2 regions of the Rhodoferax aquaticus genome follow, and region 1 is predicted to be linked to the other one. Evidence: predicted binding sites of a transcription regulator. Region 1 holds the regulator's gene; the other holds the start of a gene.

What was found. The regulator LexA, encoded in region 1, represses DNA repair genes until DNA is damaged. The targets are predictions, from matches to a motif close to ACTGTATNNNNATACAGT.
Region 2: a site for LexA is predicted at 8,937-8,954, ahead of EXZ61_RS17630 (error-prone DNA polymerase). Genes of this name have one in related genera too.

Annotation. Positions count from the first base shown of each region.
Region 1 is NZ_CP036282.1:1,632,191-1,646,724, forward strand. It holds gene EXZ61_RS07590 (hypothetical protein) at 1-1,364, shown strand, start outside; gene EXZ61_RS07595 (D-2-hydroxyacid dehydrogenase family protein) at 1,373-2,380, opposite strand; gene EXZ61_RS07600 (hypothetical protein) at 2,494-2,820, opposite strand; gene lexA (transcriptional repressor LexA) at 2,844-3,515, opposite strand; gene EXZ61_RS07610 (asparaginase) at 3,617-4,603, shown strand; gene adk (adenylate kinase) at 4,662-5,318, opposite strand; gene kdsB (3-deoxy-manno-octulosonate cytidylyltransferase) at 5,428-6,204, opposite strand; gene EXZ61_RS07625 (Trm112 family protein) at 6,216-6,398, opposite strand; gene lpxK (tetraacyldisaccharide 4'-kinase) at 6,420-7,472, opposite strand; gene EXZ61_RS07635 (ExbD/TolR family protein) at 7,477-7,905, opposite strand; gene EXZ61_RS07640 (MotA/TolQ/ExbB proton channel family protein) at 7,930-8,556, opposite strand; gene xseA (exodeoxyribonuclease VII large subunit) at 8,695-10,017, shown strand; gene EXZ61_RS07650 (superoxide dismutase) at 10,060-10,641, shown strand; gene EXZ61_RS07655 (DUF192 domain-containing protein) at 10,787-11,239, opposite strand; gene icd (NADP-dependent isocitrate dehydrogenase) at 11,434-12,687, shown strand; gene EXZ61_RS07665 (hypothetical protein) at 12,719-12,904, shown strand; gene EXZ61_RS07675 (hypothetical protein) at 13,370-14,534, opposite strand, start outside.
Region 2 is NZ_CP036282.1:3,810,545-3,825,078, forward strand. It holds gene EXZ61_RS17605 (chemotaxis protein CheX) at 1-151, opposite strand, end outside; gene EXZ61_RS17610 (sensor histidine kinase) at 344-1,891, shown strand; gene EXZ61_RS17615 (phosphate/phosphite/phosphonate ABC transporter substrate-binding protein) at 1,910-2,770, shown strand; gene EXZ61_RS17620 (hybrid-cluster NAD(P)-dependent oxidoreductase) at 2,833-4,641, opposite strand; gene EXZ61_RS17625 (substrate-binding periplasmic protein) at 4,762-5,502, opposite strand; gene EXZ61_RS17630 (error-prone DNA polymerase) at 5,568-8,819, opposite strand; gene EXZ61_RS17635 (LysR substrate-binding domain-containing protein) at 9,010-9,936, opposite strand; gene EXZ61_RS17640 (NADH-quinone oxidoreductase subunit L) at 10,034-11,596, shown strand; gene EXZ61_RS17645 (YbcC family protein) at 11,618-14,185, shown strand; gene EXZ61_RS17650 (bifunctional 2',3'-cyclic-nucleotide 2'-phosphodiesterase/3'-nucleotidase) at 14,262-14,534, opposite strand, start outside.

The DNA.
Region 1 (14,534 bases):
GCCCAAGGGTAGAAGGGCATAAACAAAGCAAGCAGATCCCTTCGCAGAAGGCCAGGCTGAAGCTAGAGTCTTTGGACCTGTCGGTCGAGCTCGATCCCGTATTGAAGTCGAGTGACGAGTTGCGCTCAGAGCCAAAAGAAGACGCAAAACTGCGTGCCGATGCCACCATTGTTTGGAAAGCGCTTACTGCGTCTCCTGAGGATGTGCTTAAAGACGCGCAGAATGCTCAAGCCACCGAAACTAAGCTCAAGCAGCTCCAACAGCAGACTACAGATAACCAAAAGTCGATTACTGACTTGGTAGCGCGTTTGGACAAGGCGGAGTCTGAGCGCTATGCCAATCCGGTCATTTACGGACTTATCGCTCTGTTGAGCTTTGCGACCGTAGGTGGCTTTTGGGTATTGAGGCGCAAAGCCGCCAGCGCAACCACAGAATCGCCTTGGTGGCGGGGGGAGTTCGCTGACGAGAGCTCCATTCACAACAGCATCTTGGGCTTGGATGAAGCTGCTGGTGCACCCAAGAGCAAGCCTGCAGAGGCTTCCAGTTCAGCGAAGGCGAAACTGGAGTCTTTGGCAGAAGCGAGAGTTGAAATGCCTGCGCATGTGTCGAAGGATGCAAGCGATGGCCGTGCTTCCCCTGACTCTTTGCTATCGGCGTTTGCGTTGCCAGCGCAAAGCAGCCAAGGTTTCAGGCAACGAGATTTCGCGCACAGCACAGACAGCGGTATGCGGGCGGTCAAAGCGAAAGAGCTGATTGACGTTCGCCATCAAGCAGACTTTTACGTGGCCTTGGGCCAGTACGATGAGGCGCTAGCAGTCCTGGAAGGCCATATTCGGGACGCAGAAGAAGCCGATCCGCTGGTGTACCTAGACTTGCTGAACGTTTTGCATACCTTGAGCCGTAAACCGGCGTTTGATACATACCGTGAAAAGTTCAACGCATGCTTTACAGGTTACGTCCCTGAGTTTGAAATTTTCACCGCTGAAAGCGCTGCCTTGGACAGCTATCCTCAGCTATGCGCGCAGCTGACAGAGCTTTGGCCATCTCCAGACGCTTTGGGCTATATGGAACGCTGTTTGGTGCGAGATCCACAGTTGCCTTTGAGCGCCAACGTCACTTTGGACGCATTCAAAGACTTGCTGATGCTTCATGCAGTGCTCAAGAGGGTCATGGCTCCGTCTGAGTCGGTCTTGGTGCCCTTCAGTGTGAGGCCTGTTCCCCAAGCACCTGCACTCGCGCTGTCTAGTGTTCTAGAGGCACCTTCGCATGCTGTGGCCACGACGTCTGTGGATCTGGCTCTCGATTTAGATCTTTCGGAGCAGTCCGATAACTTAATCAACTTCGAGCCGCCCAAGCCTGAATGACGCTTCGCTTATCTGCGCACCTGTAAAGCACCAGGGTTGACGATGTTCGAAGGTGTCCCCTTTATGAAGTTGGCAACATTGTCAAACGCCACGCTGAACATATGTTCATAGCTCGTTTGTTCTACATACCCAATGTGGGGAGTGCAAAGGCAATTCTCTAGTCTGAGCAAGGCATGCCCTTGCAAGATTGGCTCGGTTTCAAAGATGTCCACAGCGGCCATACCGGGCCGACCGCGGTTGAGGCCACCAATCAAAGCGTCTGTCTCAATCAATTCGGTGTGGCTTGTGTTGACCAGCAGTGATGTAGGCTTCATTAAGGCCAAATCAGCGTGGGTAATGATGTGCCGGGTTGACGGGTTGCATTTGAGGTGCAAAGACAAAACGTCAGATTGGCTAAAGAATTCTTCGCGGCTTGTAGCCGCCACATGGCCATCGTGCTCGGCGTTTTTTTGGCTGGTCTCGCTTCCCCATACCAATACCTTCATGCCAAATGCCTTACCGTAGCCAGCAACAAGCTGACCTACGTTGCCGTAGCCCCAAATCCCCAATGTTTTATCTCGTAGTACGCTGCCCAGACCGAAATTGGCAGGCATTGCCCCTGACTTAAGTCCTGATTGCTGCCAAGCACCGTGTTTGAGGTTGCCAATGTACTGAGGTAGCCTGCGCATCGCGGCCATCACCAATGCCCATGTGAGTTCGGCGGTTGCGCCTGATGTTTCAACCCCTTCTGCCACTGCGATGCCTCGTTCAGTACATGCAGCAACGTCAATGTAGCCCCCCATTCGCCCGGTCAGCGAGATAAGCTTGAGCTTGGGAAGTTTTTCGATCAGTAACTTGCTGATCTGCGATCGGTCACGGATAAGAACGATGATGTCAGCATCTTTGAGTCGAACTGCGAGTTGACCTTGCCCTTTGACGGTATTGGTGTACACCTTGGCTTGGTACGCATCCAGCTTGTCAGCGCACGCGAGCTTGCGCACAGCGTCCTGATAATCATCCAGAATCACAATATTCATAGCACACATTGTGCCTTGTCTTAGGCTGCTGTTATCGCCAGTTGGGACTCCGTGAAAACGCTAGTATTTAATAGTCTTCCGGCGCGCCTTTGTGCTAGGTTATGGTGGGCTATCTACTGTGCCGTAGCTTCTAACGCAACCAATCTGTCTAGCTCAGCACACACGTCAGCCATTCTTCCGGACATCACCAAACGGCCGTGACCAAAATGCGCGCTGTCGCGCTCGATAACGCGCAACACGCGAACGGGTTTCGCGACTCGCAAACCGTACGTTTTCTGAAGTGACTTGCTTGAGTAGCTTCCAAGTTGCAGAGTTCTGGACGTTGCGAAGTCTGTAGTGAAGATACTTTGCACCGGCTCGGTTGGCTTGGGAGCTGAGCGGCGACCAAACTGCTTGGTCAATGCCGCCAGCGCGGTATGGGTAATGAAGGCGAGGTTCATAGCTACAAGCACTTGATCAGCAGTTACATGAGCATGGTGTTGCGAATCAGCCCTACAGCGAGCCCTTCAATTTCAAACGACTCACCTGGCTCTACCACGATGGTTTGGTAGTCTGGGTTCTCCGGGTGTAACTCAATCAGGTGTTTGTTGCGGCGAAAGCGCTTTACAGTGACTTCATCACCTAGGCGGGCAACGATGATTTGCCCGTTCTTCGCATCTTTGGTCGCCTGTACTGCCAACAAGTCGCCGTCCATAATGCCTGCGTCGCGCATCGACATGCCACGTACTCTTAGCAAATAGTCAGGGCGATGTTGAAACAAGCTGCTCTCCACGAAGTAGCTTTGGTCTACATGCTCTTGCGCCAATATGGGTGAACCAGCCGCTACACGGCCCACCAATGGAAGTGAGAGTTGCCCGAAGCCTGGAAGCGACATCGAGTACTTTTCGCGGGAGCCAAACGGCGATTGAGCCGCATTGCTCTTGATGCGAATGCCGCGCGACGTGCCACTAACCAATTCAATGACACCTTTGCGGGCCAAGGCTTGTAAATGCTCCTCGGCTGCATTCGCTGACTTAAAACCTAACTCGCTGGCAATTTCGGCCCGGGTAGGGGGGGCTCCTGTTTGCGCGATGGCGGTTTGGATGAGTTCAAATATCTGTTGCTGCCGGGCCGTGAGTTTGGGACTATCAAGCATACTGACTCCTTAGGTCTGCATAGGTGACTACTGTTATCTTTAACAGCTGTTGCAATATACAGTAACTGTATTTTTAATCAGTTTTATGAGATTGACAAGCTATGAGCGCAAAAAAACAAGGGAAAGTCGTTTTTCTGGGAACCGGGGGAACCATTGCAGGTACGGCCAGTGATGCTTCAGACAATGTGGGGTATAGCGCCGCACAAGTGGCGGTCGATCAGCTGCTGGCATCTGTTCCTCGCTTGAAAAGCCAACTCGACGGACGCGTGTTGGTGTCTGAGCAGGTGGCCCAAGTGGACAGCAAGGACATGGGGTTTGTTGAGTGGGCGGCCTTGCATGCCCGAATACAAGATCATTTGGCGGACCGCGATGTCGTAGGCATTGTGGTGACGCACGGTACGGACACCCTTGAAGAAACGGCTTTTTTCTTGTCTCGCACCTTGTCTACTGTGGGCCTTTCGGAAAAGCCAGTTGTACTGACGTGTGCCATGCGTCCCGCATCGTCGATGACGCCAGACGGACCTCAAAACCTCTTGGATGCCGTGGCCCTTGTGCTAACGCCGGGGGCTCACGGCGTAATGGCGGTGTGCGCGGGCACCGTGCATGATGCGGCCCATGTGCGCAAGGTGCACACGTACAAGTTGGATGCATTTGACTCTGGGGAGGCTGGGCCTTTGGGCTTCGTGGAAGAGGGTCTGGTGCGTCAATTGCACCCATGGCCGGGCGTCCACCAAGGACTTACTCTGCAGTTTGAGCCGAAGGCGGGGCATGTGTGGCCGCGCGTAGACGTCGTGATGAACTATGCGGGTGCATCCGGTGCCATGGTAAGAGCATTGTGTGCTGACGCAAGTACAGAAGCTCACCCATTGCGCGGGATCGTGGTGGCCGGCACTGGCAATGGCACGATTCAGGCAGATTTGGAAAGCGCCTTGCGTGAGGCACAGGAACTAGGCATACGCGTGGTCCGTTGCTCGCGTTGTGCCAACGGTGCTGTGATTGCGGCAAGCGCATCGGATGCCTTGCCACATGCGGGTGCGTTGTCGCCAGTGAAGGCGCGCATTGCCCTCATTTTGGAACTGATGGGTTGATGCAAATGCAAAAGGCCGCATAAAGCGGCCTTTCTGGTGCACGGTTGCCGACTGTGTGTTAGCTGCTAAGGGCTTCCATGACACGTGCGGTAATGGCATCAACGTTACCTACGCCGCTAATAGCGCGGTACTTGGGGGCGATGGCGGGCTCTTGGCGTGCCCATTGCGAGTAGTAATCCACCAGTGGGCGGGTCTGTGCGCTGTAAACATCTAAACGCTTCTTGACCGTTTCTTCCTGATCGTCATCGCGTTGAATCAAGGGCTCTCCAGTGACGTCATCTTTACCTTCGGTCGCAGGAGGGTTGAATTTGATGTGGTACGTGCGGCCTGATGCCGGATGTGAGCGCCGCCCACTCATACGTTCGACGATGGCGTCAAACGGGACGTCAATTTCAATGACATAGTCCAGCATCACCCCGGCCGCTTTCATGGCATCCGCTTGGGGAATCGTGCGGGGGAAACCGTCAAACAAGAAGCCATTGGCGCAGTCCGCTTGCGTCAAGCGTTCCTTGACCAAGTTGATGATCAGTCCATCACTGACCAACGCGCCTGAAGCCATGACCGCCTTGGCCTCCAAACCTAAGGGAGTACCTGCCTTCACTGCTGCCCGTAGCATGTCGCCAGTCGAAATCTGGGGGATTCCGTACTTTTGGCAGATGAAGGTGGCTTGCGTGCCTTTTCCAGCGCCTGGTGCGCCCAACAGAATCAGTCTCATGGGTATCCTTGGATGTAGCTAAAACTTGCCTTATTGACCTAGGTACCGAGGGTGCCTAGGTGCTTGTAAATTGACCCGTGAGAATAGCACGGGCTGCCTACGCGCTAACTTACAGACTAGGGGGGCTTTGCGAGAAAATTGCTCTCACACGTTCCAAATCTTGCTCAGTGTCTACCCCCGGGCCCGGTACATGCTGGGACACGTGTACGGCAATGCGGTGACCATGCCATAGCGCACGGAGTTGTTCCAACGCCTCGGTGGTCTCAATGGGGGCTACGGTCAGCGTTGGGAACTGCCGCAAAAAGCCAACGCGGTATGCATAAATGCCAATGTGTCTCAGGGGCGCAGGGCTTGGTAAGGCCGTCATTCCGTTTGCAAAACCATCTCGCCACCAGGCAATCGGCGCACGGCTGAAATAAAGCGCAACGTTATGGGCATCCAAGACCACCTTAACGACATTGGGGTTGGCCAAGTCCGAGACATTGTCAATCGCATGTGCCGCAGTACCCATACTCGCCTGTGGGTGGGTACTGAGCAACTGGGCGACCGACTGAACTAACGTGGGGTCAATCAATGGCTCATCACCCTGCACATTGACCACGATGTCGCTGTCAGGCAAAGCCAAAAGTTCACAGGCTTCGGCTAAACGGTCGCTTCCAGAAGGATGGTCTTCGCGGGTCAGTATGGCTTCAACCCCATGGAGTGCGCAGGCTTGCGCAATGCTGATGTGGTCACATGCCACCACCACGCGTGTCCCTTCAGGCACACCTGATTGCACCCGTTGGGCTACGCGCACCACCATAGGCTGGCCCGCGATATCCGCTAAGGGTTTGTTGGGCAGACGTGTGGACGCCAGGCGGGCAGGGATGAGTACAGTGCAGGCCATAGAAAGTGTGCTTATAGGCCGAGCTCTGCGTCACTCAGTGTGCGGGCCTCGTTTTCGAGCAAGATCGGAATTCCGTCGCGCACGGGGTAGGCCAGCATGGCGCTACGTGAAACCAACTCTTGCTTTTCGCGGTTGTATTCAAGGGGCCCCTTGGTGACAGGGCAAACGAGGAGTTGTAGTAGTCTGGTGTCCATGTGGGGATGATAGCGCCGCCATCAGTCTTTACGCGAGCGCAGCGCGCTATCGATGTGGGAATCTAAGGTGTCAAAAAATGCGGGTTCCGCTGCCTGTTGCAAGGGTACCGCCAGACTATGGGGTGCATGCTGCCAGAGTTTGAGTGCGTCTTTTTCGGTGCAAATAAGCTGGTAGCCCTCGTAAATATTGGGTGGCCAGCTACTAAAGTCATAGTGATCTGGCAGCGCCAGAGTCTTGTCAAGGGGCACACCCTGTGCGCGCAACATGTCAAAAAACCGTTCCGGGCGCGCAATGCCCGCGACCGCCATGACGGGTTCGTGCCCTGGCGCATACAAGGCCGCTAAAGGAATGTGCTTTCCGTTGCGGTCTATGGCGTACGGCGCCAAACTGCGCCGCGCAACAAACTGCCCCGTTTGGGCGACGCCACCGGTGTTTAAAACGAGCAGATTCTCAGTATGTTGTCCCAGCGCCTTGATGGGCCTGCGCGGCCAACGCTCGCGCAGTGGCCCTGACGGCAGCAAGAGGCCATTGCCACACCCTCGGTCATCAAAAACGCAGACCTCGATGTCGCGGTACAAAGCATAGTGTTGCAAGCCATCGTCGCAGACGATCACCTGGGTGTGGGGATGCTGCGCCAAGAGGGCGCAAGCTGCGGCATGGCGCGAGCGCGCCACAAAAACTGGTACCCCCGTTGACCGCTTGATCAGCAAGGGCTCATCGCCCGCCAAGTCAACCGAAGTATCTCCAAGTACCTCCACGGATGCTGCGTCACTGTTACGTCCATAGCCGCGCGACACAACGCCAATCGCAAGGCCGCGGGCGCGCAAGTGTTCAACGATGGAGATGGTGGTGGGAGTTTTGCCTGCGCCACCCACGACGACATTGCCTACGACGAGTACGACGGCATCAACGCGCTGCGGCTTCGCTAGACCATAGCGGTAGCAAGCACGACGCAACACATATAGCAAGGCATAGAGGGCGGTGAGGGGCAGCAAGCCCCATGCCAGAGCGCCGCGCCGTGTCCAAGCGCGCAGCAGCGTTTGCTCGACTGCGCCGACCCACGCGGCTGCCATTGCACTACTTGTCGCCCGCCAGTGCGGTGGACTGTGTTGCAAACGTAATTTGATTCAGGCCCGCGCGCCGTGCCGCCTCCATCACGGTAACGACCGATTGGTGCTTGGCGCTGGCGTCGGCACTGATGATGACTACCGTGTCTTTACCTGCTTTGGCTCCTTCCGCCATGGCCGATGCAATGCTTTCTACCGACCGGCCAACCACCGCGACCTTGTTGACGCTGTAGGCACCGTCAGCGCCCACTGCCACGATCATTTCTTTGGGGTAGTCACGCTGTGCCTCTGTGTCCGCCACGGGGAGGGTCAGCTGCATTTCGGTGAATTTGCTGTACGTGGTGGAAAGCATCAAAAAGATCAATATCACCAACAACACGTCAATAAACGGAATGAGATTGATCTCCGGCTCTTCCTGGCGGCGGGGGCGAAAATTCATGTCAACGGTGCTCGCAAAGCGCGCTTATTTGCGCAGTGTTTTCAAGTGGCGTGCCAACTGGCTCGCTGCCAATTCAAGCGTCAACAAATAAGCGTCCACTCGGCCGCGAAAGTAGCGCCAAAAAATCAAGGAGGGAATGGCCACTACCAACCCAAACGCGGTGTTGTACAAGGCAATAGAAATACCGTGTGCCAATTGGGCGGGGTTGCCACCCGTAGATCCCCCGGGGGCTTGTGAGCCAAAAATCTCAATCATGCCCACCACCGTGCCGAACAAGCCCATCAATGGCGCTGCAGAAGCGATGGTGCCCAGCGCGCTCAGGTAGTGCTCCAGACGCTGGGCGACGACACGGCCGGCTCCCTCCATGGTGGCGCGTAAATCGTCTTCTGAACATTTCGGGTTGGCGTTGATGGCACGTAAGCCACTTGCCAGCACTTCGCCTAGCGCGGAGTTGGTTTCAAGTTGGGTTACCACGTCCGGGGCGGGCACGTTGTTGCGAGATACGGTCAGTACCTCTTGTAGCAGGTGGGCTGGCGCCACCTTGCTGGTTTTTAAGCTGATAAAGCGCTCCATAACGATGGCCAATGCCACGACAGACATTGCAATCAGGGGCCATATCGGCCAGCCAGCGGCTTGTATGATGGAAAACAAATGATCTCTCCGCGCAAAAAATAGTCTCCACGATTATGGCGCACGTGCAGACCTCAACCTTGGGCTGGCAACACAACGTCGATGCATCATGGGCGGGCACTGGCGGAAGAGTCTTATCGGTTGATCGAAGGGGGTTTGATGGGTGATCTTGATTCGTTTTCCGCTGCGCCTCGTGTGTGGCAAGTGGGAGCTTTATGCCGCGCTATAGCGGACGCACTTGACGCGCGGTTTAACCCTGTGGCAGTCGCTGGTGAAATTAGTGGGTTCTCCAAAGCCACCAGCGGGCACTGTTACTTCACTCTCAAAGACGACAGTGGGCAAATCCGCTGCGCCATGTTCCGCCGTGCTGCAAGTGCCTTGGACTTTGTCCCGCGTGATGGAGATCGGGTTGAGCTGCGCGGTCGCCTGGGCGTCTACGAACCTCGGGGTGAGCTGCAGCTGGTGGTGGAGTCCATGCGCAAGGCGGGGCAGGGCACTTTGTTTGAGCAGTTTCTTAAGCTAAAGGCTGCTCTACAGGCGCAGGGGCTCTTTGATGCTGAGCGCAAGCGCAAACTGCCCGCAACACCACGTGGCATAGGGCTGGTCACGTCTTTAGGGGCGGCAGCATTGCATGACGTAGTAACCACGCTCCAGCGGCGCGTACCGCATATCCCAGTAGTCATAGCGCCCGCTTCGGTGCAAGGTGCTTCGGCGGCGTCTGAAATGGTGGCTGCGCTTGAGCGTTTGTATGGTCTGGCAGGGGCGCGGGCCGCGCCAGCGCAAGAGGCGTCGCATGTCTGTATTGACGTCATTCTTCTGGTACGCGGCGGTGGCGCGATGGAAGACCTGTGGGCGTTTAACGATGAAACACTGGCGCGCACCATCGCAGCCAGTCCTGTCCCTGTCATATCCGGCGTCGGCCATGAGACAGACTTCACCATTGCAGACTTTGTGGCGGACCTGCGCGCCCCCACGCCCACTGCTGCCGCTGAACTGGTCGCGCTGCCAGCCCAAAGTTTGTTGCTTGCTGTAGATGCGCTGCAAACAAAGCTGCAAGCTGCCGTGGAGCGCAAGTTGGACCAATGCGAACAACGGCTAGACCGCCTGAGTAGCAGCCTAGGCCGACCGTCTGAGCTAGCCAGTCGGCAACGTCTGCGTTTAGCCGCACTTGAGCACGGCTTGAGCAGCGCCTTAACCGCTGGGCTGCACTCTAAGCGCAGCCAGTTGGACCGCCTGCAGCAGGTTTACCCCCAAGCGCAGCAGCGTGCGCTGCTTTGCGAGCAAGAGCGCGTGGCCAAAGCCGCATTGCGCCTCAAGCTGTTAGATCCTTCCTTGGTCTTGCAGCGTGGCTACGCATGGCTGAGTGACGATGTCGGTGGGCCACTGGGCAGCGTGACGCAGTTTCAGCCAGGACAACACGTAAAGGCTACCCTCGCCGACGGTGTGGTTGACCTGGGTGTGCGTGCCGTCCTTCACAATTAGTTTCTACAATCCAGCTTTCTGTAAACCACCAACGAGGACTCCATGGAACACACCCTTCCCGCATTGCCCTACGCCATTGACGCATTGGCCCCTGCCTATTCCAAAGAAACCCTGGAGTTTCACCATGGAAAGCACCACAACGCGTACGTGGTCAACCTCAACAACCTGCAAAAGGGCACTGAGTTTGAAGCTTTGTCTTTGGAAGAGATCATCAAAAAGTCCAGCGGCGGCATCTACAACAATGCGGCACAAATCTGGAACCACACCTTCTTCTGGAACTGCATGAAGCCTAACGGCGGCGGCGAACCTACAGGCGCATTGGCCACAGCCATCACCGCAAAATGGGGCAGCTACGCGGCATTCAAAGAAGCGTTCGTGAAGTCTGCCGTCGGCAACTTTGGCTCTGGCTGGACCTGGTTGGTCAAAAAGGCCGATGGTTCTGTGGACATCGTCAACACCGGCGCAGCGGGCACCCCTTTGACCACCGCTGACACAGCCTTGTTGACAGTGGACGTCTGGGAACACGCCTACTACATCGACTACCGCAACATGCGTCCTAAGTTTGTGGAAACCTTCCTGGACAAGCTGGTGAACTGGGAATTCGCGCAAGCTAACTTTGCGTAAACCCACCGTCGCCGCAAGGCGATAAGCAAAAAGGCCACTATTCAGTGGCCTTTTTGCTTTGAGACTAAAAATGGGTGTTTGCGCCCATAGATATTGGGTAAGTGGCTATAAAAATAATAGCGAAGCCTGTGCAGCGGCTGAACGCCTAATTGGCCGCAAACGGCTGGCCGCCGAGCTTGAAGCCTTCTTTAATGCCTTTCTTTGCAAACCAGCCGAGGTTCATTTCTAGGACGTAGCGCACAGGCTTTTTAGAGCAGTGCGAATCGGTGGTTTGGGGCTTCATGTCCGCCAATGTGACGATGGTGCCGTCATCCGCCACAAATGCTGCTGTCAATGGCAAGTCCGTGTTCTTCATCCAAAAGCACTTCACCGCGGACTCGCTGAATACAAAAAGCATCCCTTCGTGCACCGGCATTTCCTTGCGGAACATCAGGCCGATTTCTTGCTGTTTGGGGGTGCTTGCCACCTGCGCGTCAATCAAATGCATGCCTGCCGCGATCTTGGTGCGCGGCAAGTCCATTTGGGCTTGGTTCTGGGCCTGCGCAGTGGTGGCCCACAAAGAAGTCAAGGCCAACACAGCAATTGCAATATTTTTCATGATGAGGGTAGGGCGCAAATGGCGCAAGGATAACCAAATAAAACTCCGCACTCGCACAACGCGCGCTTACTGATCCTTGCCGACAGTGTGGCGTAATTTTTGGGACTAAAATTGTCTTCGCTTCTGGCTAGGGTGCTGAACGCAGCGTTAGCCAGACCAAACCGATTCCCTCTATCTACGGAGATCTTTTTTCCATGTACCAGCACATCAAAGTCCCAGCCCAAGGCCAAAAAATCACCGTCAATGCGGATATGTCCTTGAACGTGCCCGACCAACCCATCATCCCGTTTATTGAAGGCGACGGCACCGGCTTGGACATCACCCCTGTGATGATCAAGGTGGTGGATGCAGCTGTGGCCAAGGCCTACGGTGGCAAGAAGCAAATCCAGTGGATGGAAGTCTACGCGGGTGAAAAGTCCACCAATGTGTACGGCCCCGATGTGTGGTTGCCTGAAGAAACCTTGCACGCTATTCGCGACTACGTGGTGTCCATCAAAGGCCCATTGACCACCCCCGTGGGCGGTGGCATTCGTTCTTTGAACGTGGCTTTGCGCCAAGAGTTGGACCTGTATGTCTGCCTGCGCCCCATCCAATACTTTGACGGCGTGCCCAGCCCTGTGAAAGAGCCGCACAAGACCAACATGGTCATCTTCCGCGAAAACTCGGAAGACATCTACGCCGGTATCGAATTTGAAGCCGAGTCTGACAAAGCCAAGAAGCTGATCAAGTTCTTGCAAGACGAAATGGGCGTCAAGAAAATTCGCTTCCCCAACACCTCCGGCATCGGCATCAAGCCCGTGTCCAAAGAAGGTACCGAGCGTCTGGTGCGCAAAGCCATTCAATACGCTATCGACAATGACAAGCCAAGCGTGACCATCGTGCACAAGGGCAACATCATGAAGTACACCGAAGGTGGCTTCCGTGACTGGGCTTACGCATTGGCACAAACCGAGTTTGGCGCAGAGTTGATCGACGGCGGCCCATGGTGCAAATTCAAGAACCCCAAGACTGGCAAAGACATCATCGTCAAAGACAGCATTGCGGACGCGTTCTTGCAACAAATCTTGTTGCGCCCCGCTGAATACAGCGTCATCGCCACATTGAACCTGAACGGCGACTATGTGTCCGACGCCTTGGCTGCCCAAGTGGGTGGTATTGGTATCGCCCCCGGTGCTAACTTAAGCGACACCATCGCCATGTTTGAAGCGACCCACGGTACTGCACCTAAGTACGCAGGCAAAGACTACGTGAACCCCGGTTCCGAAATCTTGTCCGCTGAAATGATGCTGCGCCACATGGGCTGGACCGAAGCCGCTGACCTCATCATCAGCTCCATGAAGAAATCTATCAACAGCAAGAAAGTCACGTACGACTTCGCACGCTTGATGGACGGCGCAACCCAAGTGAGCTGCTCCGGTTTTGGCCAGGTCATGATCGACAACATGTAATTGACCTTTGGCGCAGCACTAGCTGCGTTGAATGCCAGCCAACAAAAAACTCCAAGTGGCTCACGCCCTTGGGGTTTTTTGCTTTTGGGGTTTTGTATGGGCGCTGGTCAGCGGGTCTACGCTGGCTAGCGTGGCTTCCTTGGGGCTGAAAGCCACGTTTGTTCTATATAGCCGCGCCGGCTTGCAGCTGCTGGCGGTAGGCCTCATGCGCAGCTAGGGGGGCGAAAGCGCTCAAACCCCAACGCCTCGCAGTTGCTGCCCTCGTGCGGCACAAAGTAGCCCAGCAAATGCCCACCCAGGCGGGCTGAGTTTTCAGCAAAGGCTGTGAACGGGTTTTTCCTGAGCAGGTCGATTTCGTAGCGGATGAAACTGGCGACGCTTATTGCGGCTCATCTGGCGATTGATGAGAGGGGTTTCTGTGACGACGGTGAGGAATGCTCGTGTGACGAATGATGGGTCAAGCTGTTGGTTGAACTGCGCTGGAGTCGCTGCACGATTCGCGGCCGCTACTGCACCAGAATCACTGATGAATTGCGTAGTAGTCGCTATAAAAAAGCAGCTGCTTGCGCACGCTCTGTGGATACTAGACGCCATTAGCATTTAGTAACCGTAGCGACGCTACATCCTGCTCAAAGCGCATTTTCTGACCGATTGAATGCCTCACTAAACGACAGGCTTTGCTTCAATCTTTCTTTGGAATGACGTCTTTTAACTTGCCCAAGAGTGACATAAGCCCCTTATCCCCATTCAGTGTTGCCAATGCATGCTCTAGGGGCATCTTTTCCGTCGGGGCTTCACTGAGAGTTGTCGACACATTGAACGCAATCGCCTCGATAGCCTTCGAAATCAGTTCCTTCTTCAATGAATCAATATCCGGGACTTGCAACTGAGCAATTTGGGTTTTGTAGCTCTCGTACGAAGCCGCGAGCGCTTCTTTATGAGCGTATTCCTGTTGAAGGCGCTCATATTGGCTGCGTCGCCTCATCGCGAATATGGCGAGCCAAATCAACGGCAGTATGAACGGGGCTTTTGCAAGCATATGCCGCAGGATTGCTTCATAAGTGGGGACTTCAATAAACTGCAGTTCTAGCGGCGAAAGCGTAAATGATTGGATACATGCAAGAACGGCGAGCACCGGCATTAGCCCAACAGCGATAAAGAAGACTTTTGTGTTGACTGCAATCGGGTTGTCGAAAGAGAGCCTAAGCTTGTTGTAAGCAGTTGATAGACCAGCACTAGTTGCTCCCGGCAGCAATGTTTCTATCTGATCGAACATTGCTTTGTGCTTGACAATCTGGTCATTCTCTAGCTGCACTAATTGGCGCGTGCGCTCATCTAACTCTAATTTGAGTCCACCACCCCGCGTGCCGTCCGTGTTCGTAGGACCAAAGATCTTGTCGTAGAACGCATCGAGCTCACCTAGTGTGTGCTCTTCAAGTTTCAAATCCCTTTCGACCTTTTCGCGCCCAGCTAGGATAGCTTTTGCAGCAGCGTCGATTTCCGACTTGATCGCAGGGACTGAGCCATCAATTAGCAACTTGTCATGGTAAACCTGTACACCGTCTGCTTGAGTTTTGACGGTCAAGGTGAGTTCGTCAATTTGCAATTTAGTTGCCGGTTTATCGCTGCTACCAACGAAAAGCGAAACCCTAAGGTCCTCGATCTGACTGTGACTACTAAGGGCACTTCTTTGCAATTCACTTATTGCATCTAAGTCAGATTGAACTGTTTTAACGGTGCTTTTCGACGTTTCAACAATCTTGGCTGCTGCATGTTCGACCTGAAGGCGATATTCTGTGGCGGCTGCAGAAACCGCCTCAAGTACCTTCACTGGAAGCACCATGAAC
Region 2 (14,534 bases), 2.2 Mb from region 1:
TGTTGCTCTCTAGCGAAGCGATGGCATCGTGCGCCGTACGCAGCAAGGCTAGCAAACCAATCGAGGCGCAAAAGTCAGTCAGCGTCTTGCAGTGCACGGAATCATGGTCCAGCAACAGCACTTTGGCCTCAAGGTGGGTGGTGTCCGTCATGTCTGGTGTCCCCAAAAGGAAGTTCAACCGCGTCCGCTTTTGCATCGTACCTGAGTCTTTGCAAAAGGTCACCGGTTTCCACACGCAGAACGTGCACACCGAGTTCAGAGGGCGTTTTCCGGCCTCTTTATGGCTTGTGCGCACGCATGTTCCCGACTATGCTGGCACAGTCACACACAACCCCTCGTTTGCATGCGCACGCTTCGGCAAAAACTGGTCTTGGCCACGGTCCTCGTTTTCTCTCTCACCACTCTGGCCATTTTGCTGGCCACGCGCGTGGTGATTGTGGACGCGATGTCGCAGCAAAGTAGCCGTGATAGCGCGCGCAGTGCCGCCCTGCTCTCCAGTGCCCTCGGGCCTTTGTTAGCGCAGCGTGACTTGGCGGGACTGGACGAACTGAGCCACGACCTCGTGCAACGGGGCGATTTCACTTTTCTGGAGGTGCGCGACAGCAACCAGCAGTTGCTGAGCCAAGCGGGCAGCACCAGTGCTTCTGCCGCCTCCCTGTCCGAAACCACGCTGCGGGTGGGCCAGCGTAACTACGGTGTTGCACGTTTCAGCCTCGACAGAGGGGGAATTGAAGCCGCAACCGACCAAATTTTGGGGCGTATGCTGGCGATCTGCTTAGGCACCATGGTGCTTGCTGCTCTCTTGTTGGTCTATTGGTCGGGCGTGCTTACCCGCAGTTTGACGGCCTTGCGCAATGGCGCCGACCGCATGGCGGCGGGCGAGCAAGACGTGCGCATTGCGGCAACAGGCAAAGATGAACTCGCCAAGCTGGCTACAGCCTTTAACCACATGTCTGAGGTGCTGAGTGAACGATTTACCGCATTGGAAAGTGCAGAAAAGCGCTTACAAGAATCCCATGCGGTGCTGGAGCATCGGGTCAGCGAACGCACGCAGCACCTTGAGCAAACCTTGGACCGATTACAGCTCACACAAGACGAACTGGTAGAGGCTAAAAAGCTGGCCTCGCTGGGGGCCTTGGTGGCCGGTATTTCTCACGAGCTCAACACGCCGATCGGCAACGCCTTACTCACAGCGTCTTCCCTACAAAGCCTTTTGCGAGAGACAGACACCAGCGTTCAGAACCAAACCGCGTCCAGAAAAGGCCTGATTGCAGCACTAGGTACAGGGCAAGAAATGGCCGGTCTGGTGGTCAAATCCAGCCAAAAAGCCGCCGAGCTCATCACCAGCTTCAAGCGGGTTGCCGTAGACGACGCCTCGCAACAACGGCGGCGCTTTGACTTGCTGTCTATCGTATCTGACCTGATGCGCGCCATGTCTTACGGACTCAAACACAGCGCGCATGCCATTGAGTTGGATATCCCTACTGGCGTGGTGATGGACAGTTACCCCGGCCCCCTGGACCAGGTCATTTCCAACCTCATCCAAAACGCAGAACGCCATGCGTTTGGCCCCAACAGCACGGGACTGCTGCGCATCAGTGCCACCCTCGTGGCGGGCGGCCAGCGGGTTGAGCTGCGCGTGCAAGACAACGGCGCTGGCATGCCTGCGAATGTGCTGGAACACGTGTTTGACCCTTTTTTCACCACCAAAATGGGCCAGGGTGGGTCAGGGCTTGGCCTGTCGATTGTTCGCAATATCGTCCATGGCCTGCTGGGCGGGCACATCAGCGTCACCAGCACCGTGGGCCAAGGAAGCACCTTTGTGCTGGACTTGCCCTTGCTAGCCCCTTTGGTCGCGGACTCTGTGGCCAGCACCTACGCACCGCTTTAGCGCACCGAAAGAGATCCTATGTCCATGCACCTCAACCGTAGACACTGCTTACGTATGCTGGGTGCGCTGCCTTTGGTGCACAGCGTGGCGGCACAAACGCCAAGTGGCGAGCGTAGTTTGGTGTTTGGCATGGTGCCTTACTTGCCCGTGCAGCAGTTGGTACGCCTGTACGAGCCCATCGTGGCGCTGATTGAGCGCACTTTAGGCAGGCCTTGTGTTTTGGCCACTGCGCCAGACTTTGAACAGTTCATTGAGCGCGCCCGCAAAGGCGAGTTCGACATCATCGGCGCGTCGCCCCACGTGGCGCGTCTGCTACAGCGCGAAGAGGGTTTTTCGCCCTTGGCCCGCGCCACTGCGGCGCTGGAGCCTTTGGTAGTGGTGCCAACCGAAAGCCCCCTGAAGCGATTGCAAGACCTGTCCCAACGTGCGGTGTTAGTGGCTGATCCATTTGCGGTGCATGTGCTCATTGCGCTGCGCGACATCCGAGACCATGGCGTGGTGCCTGGGCGCGATGTCAAACTGGTGGTTGCAGGCACCCAGCGCAACTGTGTGCAGCGCATGCTCAACGGAGATGCACCTGCTGCGGTGGGCTCAGCCTCCACCTTGACCTTGTTGCCGCCTGAGCTGAGCACACGCTTCAAAGTGCTGACGCGCTGCCCCAAAGGCCTCACCCCCATGGCCTATTTGGCGCACCCTCGCTGGAGTGCCCAAGCCCCCAAACTAAGCCAAAACTTGCTGCAGTTCCCGAACACCCCTGAAGGCCAAGGCCTGCTCAAAGCCACCCAGCACGAGGGTTTGAGTGCACTCAGCATCGCAGAGCTCGCCACGGCAGACCCGCTGGTAACCGAGTACTACCGCCAGCGCGCCAACACCTTTTAGTGGCCTAGCTAGAGAAGGTAGGCTTTGGGCGTTTGGATGCAGGGGATCAAAAAAAAAAGTATTCACAGCGGACCAAGCACCACGTCGCTCAGCGGCACTGCGCAGCAGGTCAGCACCTTGCCTTGCGCCCGCTCTGCTTCCGTGATGGCGGGAACCTCTGCCTGGTCTACCTCACCCGAAAGCAAGGTCTGCTTGCAAGTGCCGCAAACGCCAGCCCGGCAGCTCCAGGGCAAGGCCACGCCGTGCTTATGGGCCTGATCCAAAATGGTGGCTTGGTTATTTCCCGCAATGCTGTGCGTGCCAATGCGCAGTTGTAGCGCTTGATGGGGGCGGTCCACCCCACGCGCAGTGCCACCAAATCGCTCTTGCTGGATGTGGGTTGCGGGCACTCCCAATCCCCGCAAGCGATCGGCAGCATCTGCCATAAAGCCCTCAGGCCCGCAAAGAAAGACCTCACGCGCCAGCAAGCCCTGCACTTGCGCCAAGTGCGCGTCACTCAACCGTCCGTGCAAGCCCCGCCAGTGGGGTCCGGGCTGGCTCAAGATCCACGTGAGTTGCAAGCCTTGCTGCTGCATGGCCGCCAGTTCGGCGGCAGCGGGTAGGTCCGCCTCGCTGCGGCACAGGTGCATCAAGTGCACCCCACCGAGCTCGCCACGCAACGCCAAGGTGCGCGCCATCGACAACATAGGCGTCACGCCCGAGCCTGCCGAGAGCAACAACAGCGTGCGCCCAGCCCCCAAGTGAAAGTCCCCCGCAGGGGGTTCGGCGAGCAAGGTGCTACCAACTTGCAGCGCTTGGTGCAACCAGGATGACACGCGGCCATCGCTTTGGCGTTTAACGCTCATGCTGTAGCGTGCCAACTGGTCTGGGCTTGAGCTCAAGGTGTAACGGCGCTGGTGGCGCTGGCCCTCTACATCGACGCTGACAGGCAGATGTTGGCCCGGCAAGTAACTGGGTAACGGTTGACCATCGGCCGCTTCTAGCCAAAAGGTTTCGAAATCACGGGCCACTGGCTCACGGGCCACACACACCAAGACCCGCTTCTTGGGCGCGGTATCGGCGTAGACCACGGGCTCCACCGTTTCCAAGACCTCAATGGGGCTGCCGGCCTCCACCCACCCCTCATTAAGGGCCACGAGGTTTTGGCCAAAGTACACCTCTCCATCGTCCCCCCGGCGATAGCGCGCCAGCGTAGACAGCGGCTCGCGCAGCACGTTGAAGCGGTCTGTGCCCGGCTCCACCGTGGTCATGATGCAGCGGCTACATGGCTTAAGCACCGCAAACTCCACCTCGCCGATGCGAATGCGCTTCCAGCTGTCTTCCTCAAACGGCTGGGTGCCCGTGGCCACCAAGTTGGTACGGAATTGGCGCATCTGGTGCAAGGCGTGAGAGCGCAGATTCAGGTCGTCCAAGGAGGCTTGGCCAATCAGCAGCACCGGGTAGCCATCGGCCATGCTGACCCGCGTGCCGGTTGCGGCGCGATAACGCGCAGAGCGTGCACCCACCCACAACAAGCGCACCGGCTCACCCAACACTTGGCTGAACCAAGCATCGGCCTGGGGATGGGTGCGCAAAGCAGTAAAACGGTCGCTCCACACCGCAGTGGCTTGCGGCTCCAGGCTGAAGTCTTTTTCATACAAATTCAGGATGGCATGGCCCGGGTAGGCCAGGTGCAAGCCGCCGTCTTGCGGGGTTGCACGCAAGAGTTGCAACTGGGGGTGGGTGCGGGCCGTCACAAACGTGCCGTCTGGCTGCACCACCATATAGCGCCTGTCGCCCAGCAAGCCCTCTTCGCTCACGAAAGCGCGGGGCAGTTCCATGCCTGCCGTGGACTTGATGGGATAGAGATGAATGCTGCCTAGGCGTGGCATAGAAAGGTCCGGGTGAAAAGGTGGGGCGCAAAGGTATCACAGCCTAGACCGAAACGGGCAACGCGCCCTGGCTGAGGACGCGAACGGCTGCATGCGCCTGATGCCGTCGTGAAAAAATGACTACTGGTACTTTCTGTACATCTTGTCCCAGGTGCCGTCCGCCGCCATGCGCTCTAGGGCAGTTCTGATGCTACGGACTAGCTGCGGGTCAGAGCCCTTGGCTAACACCACATACGACTTGGCGTCCGCCACATCATCGACCAGGGGGAATAGGGCTTGTACCGAAGCTCTTGGCTTGCCAAGCCGTTCGAGTTCTGCAAAAAAGGTGCTGCGCGCTGCGACCAAGTAATCAAACCTGTCCAAAAACAGCATGGGGGCCAAACTGCTGTACAGGGGAACGGGTTGGATCGTGGCCATTGGCAACTTGGCTTTTAACCATTCATTGTTGGCATTGTTGGCAAGGGTGCCGATGGAGGCCGACTTCAAGTCATCCAAAGTTTTAGCCACTGGCGCTAACCCCTCGGTGCGGCGAAACACCCAATACTCCACCCGGTTGACGGGGCCTAGCCATTCAAACTGGGCTTCGCGCTCTGCCGTTCGCACCACGGGGAACAGCAAAACGTTGGCGGTCTGCGACCCGGTTAACAGCGCTCGGGACCACGGCTGGATCTCCATCTTCAGCGTGAGCCCAGCCCTGCGCGCTGCCTCCGTGAGGATCTCTACCGCCTGACCGCCGTCAGGCGTTTTGCCATCGGCAGAAGTGACCAGAACCGGCAGTTTGGGCGCAACCGCTAGCACCTGCGCCTGCACCGCTCCTAGAGAGAAGCACAGTGTCGCCACAAGCCAAACGAGATGTGTCATGGCGGCGAGTATTGGCCGCAGTCCGGCAGCTTGTCAACGCTGCACGGCGCGCGCACGCCCCACCGTCAATGAAAGTCCCGGCTGATCGTGGCCAAGTCGCCCAGCATGGGCGTGAGGTCAACAAGCCGCTTGGCGATCACGTGGCGGACTTCGCCGCCGCTGGCTTCGTCGCGCTGCCAGATGCCGTACACCGCCATGAGCCGCGCTTGGTAGACCTCTTGGCGGAACTGCTCTTTCACTGCTTTCCACACAATGACGTTGACGGAGCCGGTCTCGTCTTCCAGCGTGACGAAGACCACGCCTTTGGCGGTTTGCGGGCGCTGGCGCATGGTGACGATGCCGCATGCGCGCACCAAGCGGCCACTGGGGTAGTTGCGCATCTGCGCGGCGGTAAGCAGCTTCATTTTTGATAGCTGGCTGCGCAATAGCAGCAAGGGATGCGAGCGCAAAGTGAGCCCTAAGGCAGCGTAGTCAAACGTCACTTCTTCTCCCTCGGCAGCGGCGGGCAAATACAAGGGGTCTTCCTCAATGGGCACGCCTTGCAACAATGCGGGGGCGGGCCGCAAAGCAGAAGCGTCCCACACTTGCTGGCGGCGGTGGCCACTCAAAGACTGCAGCGCGTCGGCACTGGCCAAGGCTTTCAAATCGCCCGCGTCGAGCTGGCAGCGCAACGCCAAGTCTTGGGTGCTGGTGAACGGCGCCAGCGCGCGCTGCGCACTGATGCGCAGGCCCACCTCTTGCGACAAGCCGCCCACCAAGCGCAGGCCTAGGCGCACAGCCGCTTGATGGGTCTGTGCTGCGTCTGCCCCACCATGGGCTGCTGACGGTGCTGCAGGCTCCAAGGTGCAATCCCAATCGCTGTGGGCCACGGCCACGGCACGCACTTCTACGCCATGGCGTTGGGCGTCTTGCACGAGCTGCGAGGGCCCGTAAAACCCCAGCGGCTGGCTGTTGAGCATGGCCGCTAAAAAGCAGGCGGGCTCATGCCACTTGAGCCAGCAGCTGATGTAGACCAACAACGCAAAGCTGGCCGCGTGGCTCTCTGGAAATCCGTACTCGCCAAAGCCTTCAATCTGCTGAAACAGCGTGTCCGCAAATGCTTGGGTGTAGCCGTTTTTGAGCATGCCGCCCACCAAGCGGTCGTAAAACTTGCTCACGCCGCCCTTGCGCTTCCACGCGGCCATGGAGCGGCGCAGCTGGTCCGCCTCGCCCGCGCTGAAGTTGGCTGCCGCCATGGCAATTTGCATCACCTGCTCTTGAAAAATGGGCACGCCCAGGGTGCGCACCAAGGCCTGCTTGAGCTGTGGGCTGGGGTAGGTCACGGCCTCGGGGTTTTGCCGGGCCTTGAGGTAGGGGTGCACCATGCCGCCTTGTATGGGGCCGGGCCGCACGATGGCCACTTCCACCACCAGGTCGTAAAACGTGCGGGGCTTGAGGCGCGGCAACATGCTCATTTGGGCGCGGCTCTCAATCTGAAACACGCCCACCGTGTCGGCCCGGCAAATCATGTCGTAAGTGGCCGTGTCTTCGCGCGGAATGTCTTGCATGCGCATGGGGCGTGGCAAGCCGCGCCACTGGGTGATAAGCGCCAAGCAGCGGCGAATGGCGCTGAGCATGCCCAAGGCCAGCACATCCACCTTCATCAGGCCCACGGCATCGAGGTCGTCTTTGTCCCACTGGATGATGGAGCGGTCCGGCATGGAGGCGTTTTCCACCGGCACGATGCGCGTGAGCGGCCCCTGCGTCAGCACAAAGCCGCCCACGTGCTGGCTCAGGTGGCGGGGGAAGCGCTGCAACTGCGTGCTCAAGTCCACCCACTGCTGCATGCGCCGCGCTGTAGGCGCTTGAAAGTCGGGCCCTAGGCGCGCCAGGGCATCACCCAGACGCTCGGCCAAAACCTCGCGGCTGTACATGCCGGGGTGCTCTTTGGACAAAGCGGCAATCAGTGCGTCGGGGATCTCCAGCGCACGCCCCACATCGCGCAAGGCACTGCGGGGCCGGTAGCTGATCACGGTGGCGGCAATGGCGGCGCGCTCGCGGCCGTATTTGGCATAGATGTACTGGATCACCTCCTCGCGGCGCTGGTGCTCAAAGTCCACATCAATATCGGGCGGCTCGTTGCGCTCTTTGGAGATGAAACGCTCAAACAGCAAATTGGTTTCCGTGGGGTTGACCTCGGTCACGCCCAAGCAGTAACACACGGCTGAATTGGCCGCCGAGCCCCGCCCCTGGCACAAAATGCCCTGGCTGCGTGCAAAGCGCACGATGTCGTGCACGGTCAAAAAGTACATCTCGTAGCGCATCTCCGCAATCAAGACCAGCTCATGCTCCAGCTGCTGGCGCACCTGCGGTGGCACACCAGTGGGGTAGCGCACCAGCGCCCCTTCTTCGGTGTAGTGGCGCAGCGTTTGGGCCGGGGTTTGGCCGGGCAGCACCGCCTCTAGCGGGTAGTGGTAACGCAACGCGTCCAAGCTAAAGGTACAGCGCTGGGCCACTTCCAAGGTATTGGCCAGCCACTGCGCGGGGAACAAAGCAGCCAGCCGCGCCCGCACCCGCATGTGCGACTCCGCATTGGCTTGCAAGGCAAACCCACAGGCCGACACCGGGAGCCCCAGGCGCACGGCAGTCAGCACATCTTGCAAAGGTTTGCGTGAGCGCACATGCATGTGCACCATGCCCGTGGCCACCACGGGCACGCCGCTGAGAGCTGCAATTTGCTGCACCCGCTGCGCCTGCAAGCTGTCACCTGACACCAAGCCCGCACTGGCACACAACCACAAATTAGGGCCAAATAGGGCTCTAGCGCCCATGGATACTGCGCAAGCCGCTTCTGTTTTTATAGCGCCATCAAAATGCAGCAGCACTTCGCACGCCTGCAGGCTTGCCCAGTGCGCGGCATACGCAAGCCCCCAGCCCACGCAGTACTCGCCCTTGGGCGCGGCCATGCGCGCTTGGGTGATGAAGGCGCACAGATGGCCCCAGCCCTCCAAGGAGTGGGCCAGCACCACGGCGGTAAAACCTGCCGCGCCAGTATGGGCGGTGCCACGGGTGGCGGTCTGCCCCTGAGCGTGGGCCTGCGCGCCCAGCGGCACCCGAAACTGCGCGCCCAGCAACAGCTTGAGCCCCAGGCGCTGCGCCTCCCCATGCGCACGCACCACCCCGGCCACCGAGCACTCGTCCACCAAGGCCAAGGCGCTGTAGCCCAAACGGTGCGCGCGCGCCACCAGCTCCTCCGGCTGCGACGCCCCCCGTTGAAAGCTGAAGTTAGACAGGCACACCAACTCCGCATAGGCAGGCGCCCCCTCCCCCGCAGGCATGGCCGTGCGCCCCAGGGTTTCAACCGATTCCGCAGACTCCATGGCCTGTTGCTCCATCGCTGACAGCCCCAATGAACTGCGCTGCAATGCTTATGGCATGGGCATTCAGTTCAAAATACTGTATATAAAACCATATTTTAGAAGAGATGCGAAAGAAGCGCTAGCGTGGGCCCTGCGCTGGCTTCGGCGTTTACCGAGTACCAGCCGCCAAAGCGTCGGCTTGCCTAGGGTTTTGCGGTGAGAGCGACAGCAAGCGCTCCACAATGTCGGTGCGATGCCGGTGCGGCGTGGTGATGGCATAGAACCGTTCTTTGAGCTGGGCGGACTGGCCCACCACCACCAAGCTGCCCGCCAGCAATTCGTCCTGCACCACCACCTCGGGCAAGACCGTGAGCCAATCACTGTCGCGGGCAATCAGGCGCAGCATGGCCATGTCGTCCACCTCGGCGCGCAAGCGGGGGGTGACTCCGGCGGCGGCGCACAGGGCATCAAACTGGGCCCGCACCGCGTGGCGTGGGCCAGGTACGGCCAAGTCCATGCCTTGCAGGTCTTCAGGCACACGCAGGCTGTGGGCTTGCCACACCTTGCTGGGGCCTACCAATGAAACCGCCTGGCTCCCCAGAAAGCGGCAGTGCAAGGGGCGTTCCGGGTCGGCGGGCACGGTCTCATTGGCCAGCACCACATCCAGCTGGTGCTGCAGCAGGCGGGCCAGCAAGCCCTCCAACAAGCCTGACTCCAGCGTGAGCACGACCGAGGGGTCGGTCAGCAGAGGGCGAATCCAGTTTTCTTGGTAGTTACGCGACAGCGTGGCCATGCTGCCTACACGCAGCCGGGTGATGCCCTCACTCTGCCCCTGCAGCCGCCCCAGCATTTCTTGGCCTAAGCCATAGATGTTGTCGGCATACGAGAGCACGAGTTGGCCCGTGTCGGTCAGCAGCAGGCGGCGACCTTCCCGCAAAAACAGGGCCTCACCCAAGCGCTCTTCCAGCTGCCGGATTTGGGCCGACAAGGCCGACTGCGAGGTGTGCAACTCCTCCGCAGCGCGGGTTAGATGTCCCAACTTGGCAACGCGCCAGAAGTAGAACAGGTGGTGAAAGTTCAGTTGCTCTAGGTTCATTGTTCTTTTATACAGAACGTTTTAAAACTATCAATGTATTTTACAGAACGTTATAGGACGGGCAGCATACGACAACTTTCTCTTTGAGGTGCTTTTTATGACTTTGCTTCAAGTTGCCGCAACCGTTAGTCTCTGTATGCCCGCCGCATTGATGCTGCTGGCCTTGCTCACGCCCCGCCGGCAAGACCGCCCTACCGCCGCACTTTGGCAGACGTGCAACGCGCTCTCAGGCGCGGCGCTGGGCTTTAGCGTGGTGTCCGCCCTGCTGGTGCCCTACCTCGTGGAGGCGCAGGCTGGGCTCAACCCGACCCGCTTGGGGAGCGTTTTGGCGGTGTTGGTGCAACTGCTGGGCTGGGTGATTGGGGTGTTTTCTGCCCGCTATCTGGAGGGCGAGCACCGCCAGCGGCGCTATATGGCTGCGCTGGCCGGCGTATTGGCGGCCGTACATGTGCTGCTGTTGGCTGACCACTGGGTGGTGTTGATCGCCGCCTGGGCTTTGGTGGGGGTGGCACTGCAACACCTGCTGTGCTTTTACCCGGACCGCCCCTTTGCCCTGCTGGCGGCCCACAAAAAGCGCATTGCCGACCGCATGGCCGATGTGCTGCTGATTGCGGCGGCAGGCTTGGCCTGGACTGAAGTGGGTACAGGCTCCTTAACCGCGCTGTGGGCCCACATTGCACGCGAGGGAATGTCCACCTCCCTGCACCTGAGCGCGGTGTGCTTGGTGCTGGCGGTGGTTGTGCGCACCGCGCTGTTGCCGGTGCATGGCTGGCTGATCCAGGTGATGGAGGCCCCTACCCCGGTGTCGGCCTTGCTGCATGCAGGCGTGGTGAACTTGGGGGGCTTTGTGCTGATCCGTTTTGCGCCGCTGCTGGAACAGGCCACACCCGCACGCTCGCTGCTCATCGCCTTCGGCTTGGGCACCGCCGTGCTGGCCGGTTTGGTGATGCTGACGCGCATCAGCATCAAAGTGCGCTTGGCGTGGTCCACCGTGGCACAAATGGGCTTCATGCTGCTGGAATGCGGTCTGGGGCTGTACACGCTGGCGGCGCTGCACTTGATCGGACATTCGCTGTACAAAGCCCACGCGTTTTTGTCGGCCTCTAGCGCCGTGCGCGAGACGCGTTTGCAGATGATGCGCAGTGCCCATGGGCCAACCCCCGTGAGCCTGTGCATAGCCCCGGTCCTTGCGGTAGCCGCCGTAGTGCTGATGCAAACACTGGTAAACCCCGCTGCTTGGCCTTGGTGGTGGAGCGCGGTGATGGGCTTGGCCTGGGCCCCTATGGTGTGGCTGGACCCAGCGCGCGCCAGTCTGCGGGCTGTTGTCTTGCAGACCTGCTCAGGCCTGCTGATGATTGTGGGTCTGGCCACGCTGGCACTGCTGTTGCACAGCCTGCCGCTCGGCATTCGCGATGTGCCACACCATACGCTGGGCCTGGTCACATTGCTAGGCATGGCGGCTTTGTATGGGTGCTTGGTGGTGCTGCAGATTCGCCCCAACGCGCTGCGCAGATGGCGCCGCTGGAGCTATGCAGGCTTTTATGTCGACGAGCTCTACACGCGCCTGGCTTTGCAGCTCTGGCCTAGCCACTGGGCACCGCATGCATCGCACACCGGCACACCCATCGGTACGCGCGTTGACGCCACAGCCCACCCCTAAACAGAACTCCAGGAGATCCCCATGGACACATTGAGCCCGAGCGCCCCAAGGTCAACAGACACCCAGACCCCGAACTCCGCAATGCCTAGCCCTGCTGTAGATTGGCCATACCAGACAGAAGCCGAAGCGGCCTGTGCGCAAGCCTGCCAAGCCATTGCACCCGCATGGCCGCTGGACCGCGCGATTGCGGTGAATCCACATTGGTCCCGCATTGGCATGCCCGTGCGGCAGGTAGCGGCACGCATGGCGGTCTTGGGTGGCGTGCAAGTGTTTCCCACGCGCCCCAACCAGCTGCAAGCTTGGGAAGAAGGTCGCATCACCGCGGCTGACTTGGACTATGCCTTGACCCAAGTGCCCGGCGCGGCCGCAAAGCTATCGGCAGCGCAATGTGTAGGCGCACTGCACACCGACCAACCGGTGGCCCAGTTGCCCTTGTTGATTGAGGTGCTGGACAACGACCCCAAGCGCCATACCCGCCTGTCGTGGCGTCAAGCGATCACCCACCAGGTGAGCCAAACCTGCGCCGCCTACTTTGACGAACACCAGGCCGATTGGCAGCCCGAGCGCGCGCAAGGTCTGTATGCGTTTTGGCGCTACACGCTGCAGCACGACCACGGCATAGGCATGCTGATGGGTCTGCCCCATCTTGGCAAAGCCCTGCAAGCATTGCCACGCACCCGCCAAGACGCAGAGCGCTGGGTACTGCAGCGCCTAGGCCTGCCACAGGCGGTGTGGGCGGACTACCTGGAAGCGGTGTTGCTCACGGTCAACGGCTGGGCGTCTTGGTGTGCCTACTTGGGTTGGCAGGCGCGCCTGGAAGGCCGCAGCGACACCCACTTGCGCGAGCTACTGGCCATTCGGCTGGCGTGGGGCGCTATTTTGCTGGAGTGCAAAGGCGGAACCGCCAACAGCCACGCCTTCGCCGCGCTCCAAGGCGAGTGGAGCCATGCCCCCGCACTATTGGCACACGCCCAAGAGGCGTTGCTGGTCGACGAGGTGTGGCAACGCGCGCTGGAAGCGGGCTACCAACGCACACTGGCGCACAAGCTGGTCTTAGGTGCTAGCGAAAGCGCTGCGCCACAGGCGGTTGAAGTGCAGGCGGCTTTTTGCATTGATGTACGCAGCGAACCCCTGCGCCGCGCGCTGGAGTCGGTGTGGCCAGCCATTCAGACCATCGGGTTTGCAGGGTTCTTTGGCTTGGCCGCTGCCTACACCCCGTTGGCCACGCACGCACGTCGGCCCCAGCTGCCCGGGCTACTGGCACCAGGCATCGAAGTGCAGGACCGGATGGTGGCCCCCAGCAACAGCCAAGGTGCTACGGATGACGCGATGCAAAGCGCGGCCCATGAAGCCCGGCTGGACCGTTTTGGCTGGTCAGACCAATGGCAGGCCGCCAGCCGCTGGCCGGGCGCTGCGTTCTCGTTTGTGGAGGCGGCTGGTTTCAGCTACCTTGGCAAGCTGGGGCAATGGCTCAAGCCCACCCAAGCGGCGCGCGCGCGCGATGACCTCGATGGTCTGCCCGTGCGTTACCGGCCCCTGTGCCGCCCGCAGGTCACAGGCTTGGAACTGGATGCCAAAGTGACGCTTGCAGCGCGCGTGTTGCACGCCATGGGCTTGGACCGCCAGCTCGCGCCCTTGGTCTTGCTGGTGGGCCACGGCAGCCAAACGACCAACAATGCCCACGCAGCGGCTCTGGATTGCGGCGCATGCTGCGGCCAAACCGGTGAGGTCAACGCCCGAAGCCTGGCGCTGCTACTCAATGAGACAGCGGTGCGCCATGGCCTGCTCGCACACGGCATCACGATTCCAGAAGACACAGTGTTCGTGGCCGCGCTGCACAACACCACCACCGACGAGATCGAGGGCTTTGACCTAGACTTGCTACCCAGCGCTGCCCGCACGCGCTGGGACCGCTTGCAAAGCGTCTTCGCGCATGCCTGCGACCAGGTACGACGGGAACGGGCGCCCACACTGGGGCTGGACCCCAGTGCCACGCACACCGCGCTACTCAGCCAATTGCGTTTGCGCGCCAATGACGGCGCGCAAACGCGCCCCGAATGGGGCTTGGCGGGCAATGCGGCGTTCTTGATCGCACCACGGGCACGTAGCCGAGGTGTGCGCCTAGAGGGGCGCAGTTTTCTGCACGACTATGAGGCATCGCAGGATGCCGATGGCAGCGTGCTGGAACTGCTGATGACGGCCCCCATGCTCGTCACGCACTGGATTAACTGGCAATACCACGCCTCAACCTGCGAGCCGCTGCATTTGGGCAGCGGCAACAAGGTGCTGCACAACGTGGTGGGGGGCCACCTTGGCGTGTTTGAGGGCAATGGAGGCGACCTGCGCATTGGCTTGTCGCAACAATCTTTGCACGACGGCAAGCGGTGGATGCACGAACCTTTGCGGCTCACCGTGGTCATTGATGCACCCCAGCAAGCCATTGAAACCGTCATCCAGAAACATGCCGTGGTGCAGCAACTCTTAGACAACGGCTGGCTGTACCTGTGGCGATTTGATGCAAAGGGCTTGCAACAGTATGAACGCGGCAGCTGGAACGAAGTGCAGTTGCAAGCGCAGCAGGGCCACTGAACTCCACCGGGCTTGCCCAATAAGAAAAAGGCCCCTGCCCCGCAGTCGCACTGACCACGGGACCAGGGCCTTGGGCTTAGTAGCCCAGTTCGTAGAGCGCTGAACCGTCGCCGTTGTCTTTCACCAAGCGGATGCTGGGGTGTTTGTCCAAATACTTTTGGGCAGCGCTGGCAGACAAGAAGGTAGGTTTGACGCCGGGGATGGCGGCAATGCGCCAATTGCCGTCTGCGCTGGGGTTCACTTGTTTGCCGGGGGCCAAGGTGTCCATCATGGTGAGGTATTCGACCAGGGTCTGGCGGTTTTCCTCTGGCGCATCTAGCACCACTTTGCTGGCGTTCAGTCCAGGGAA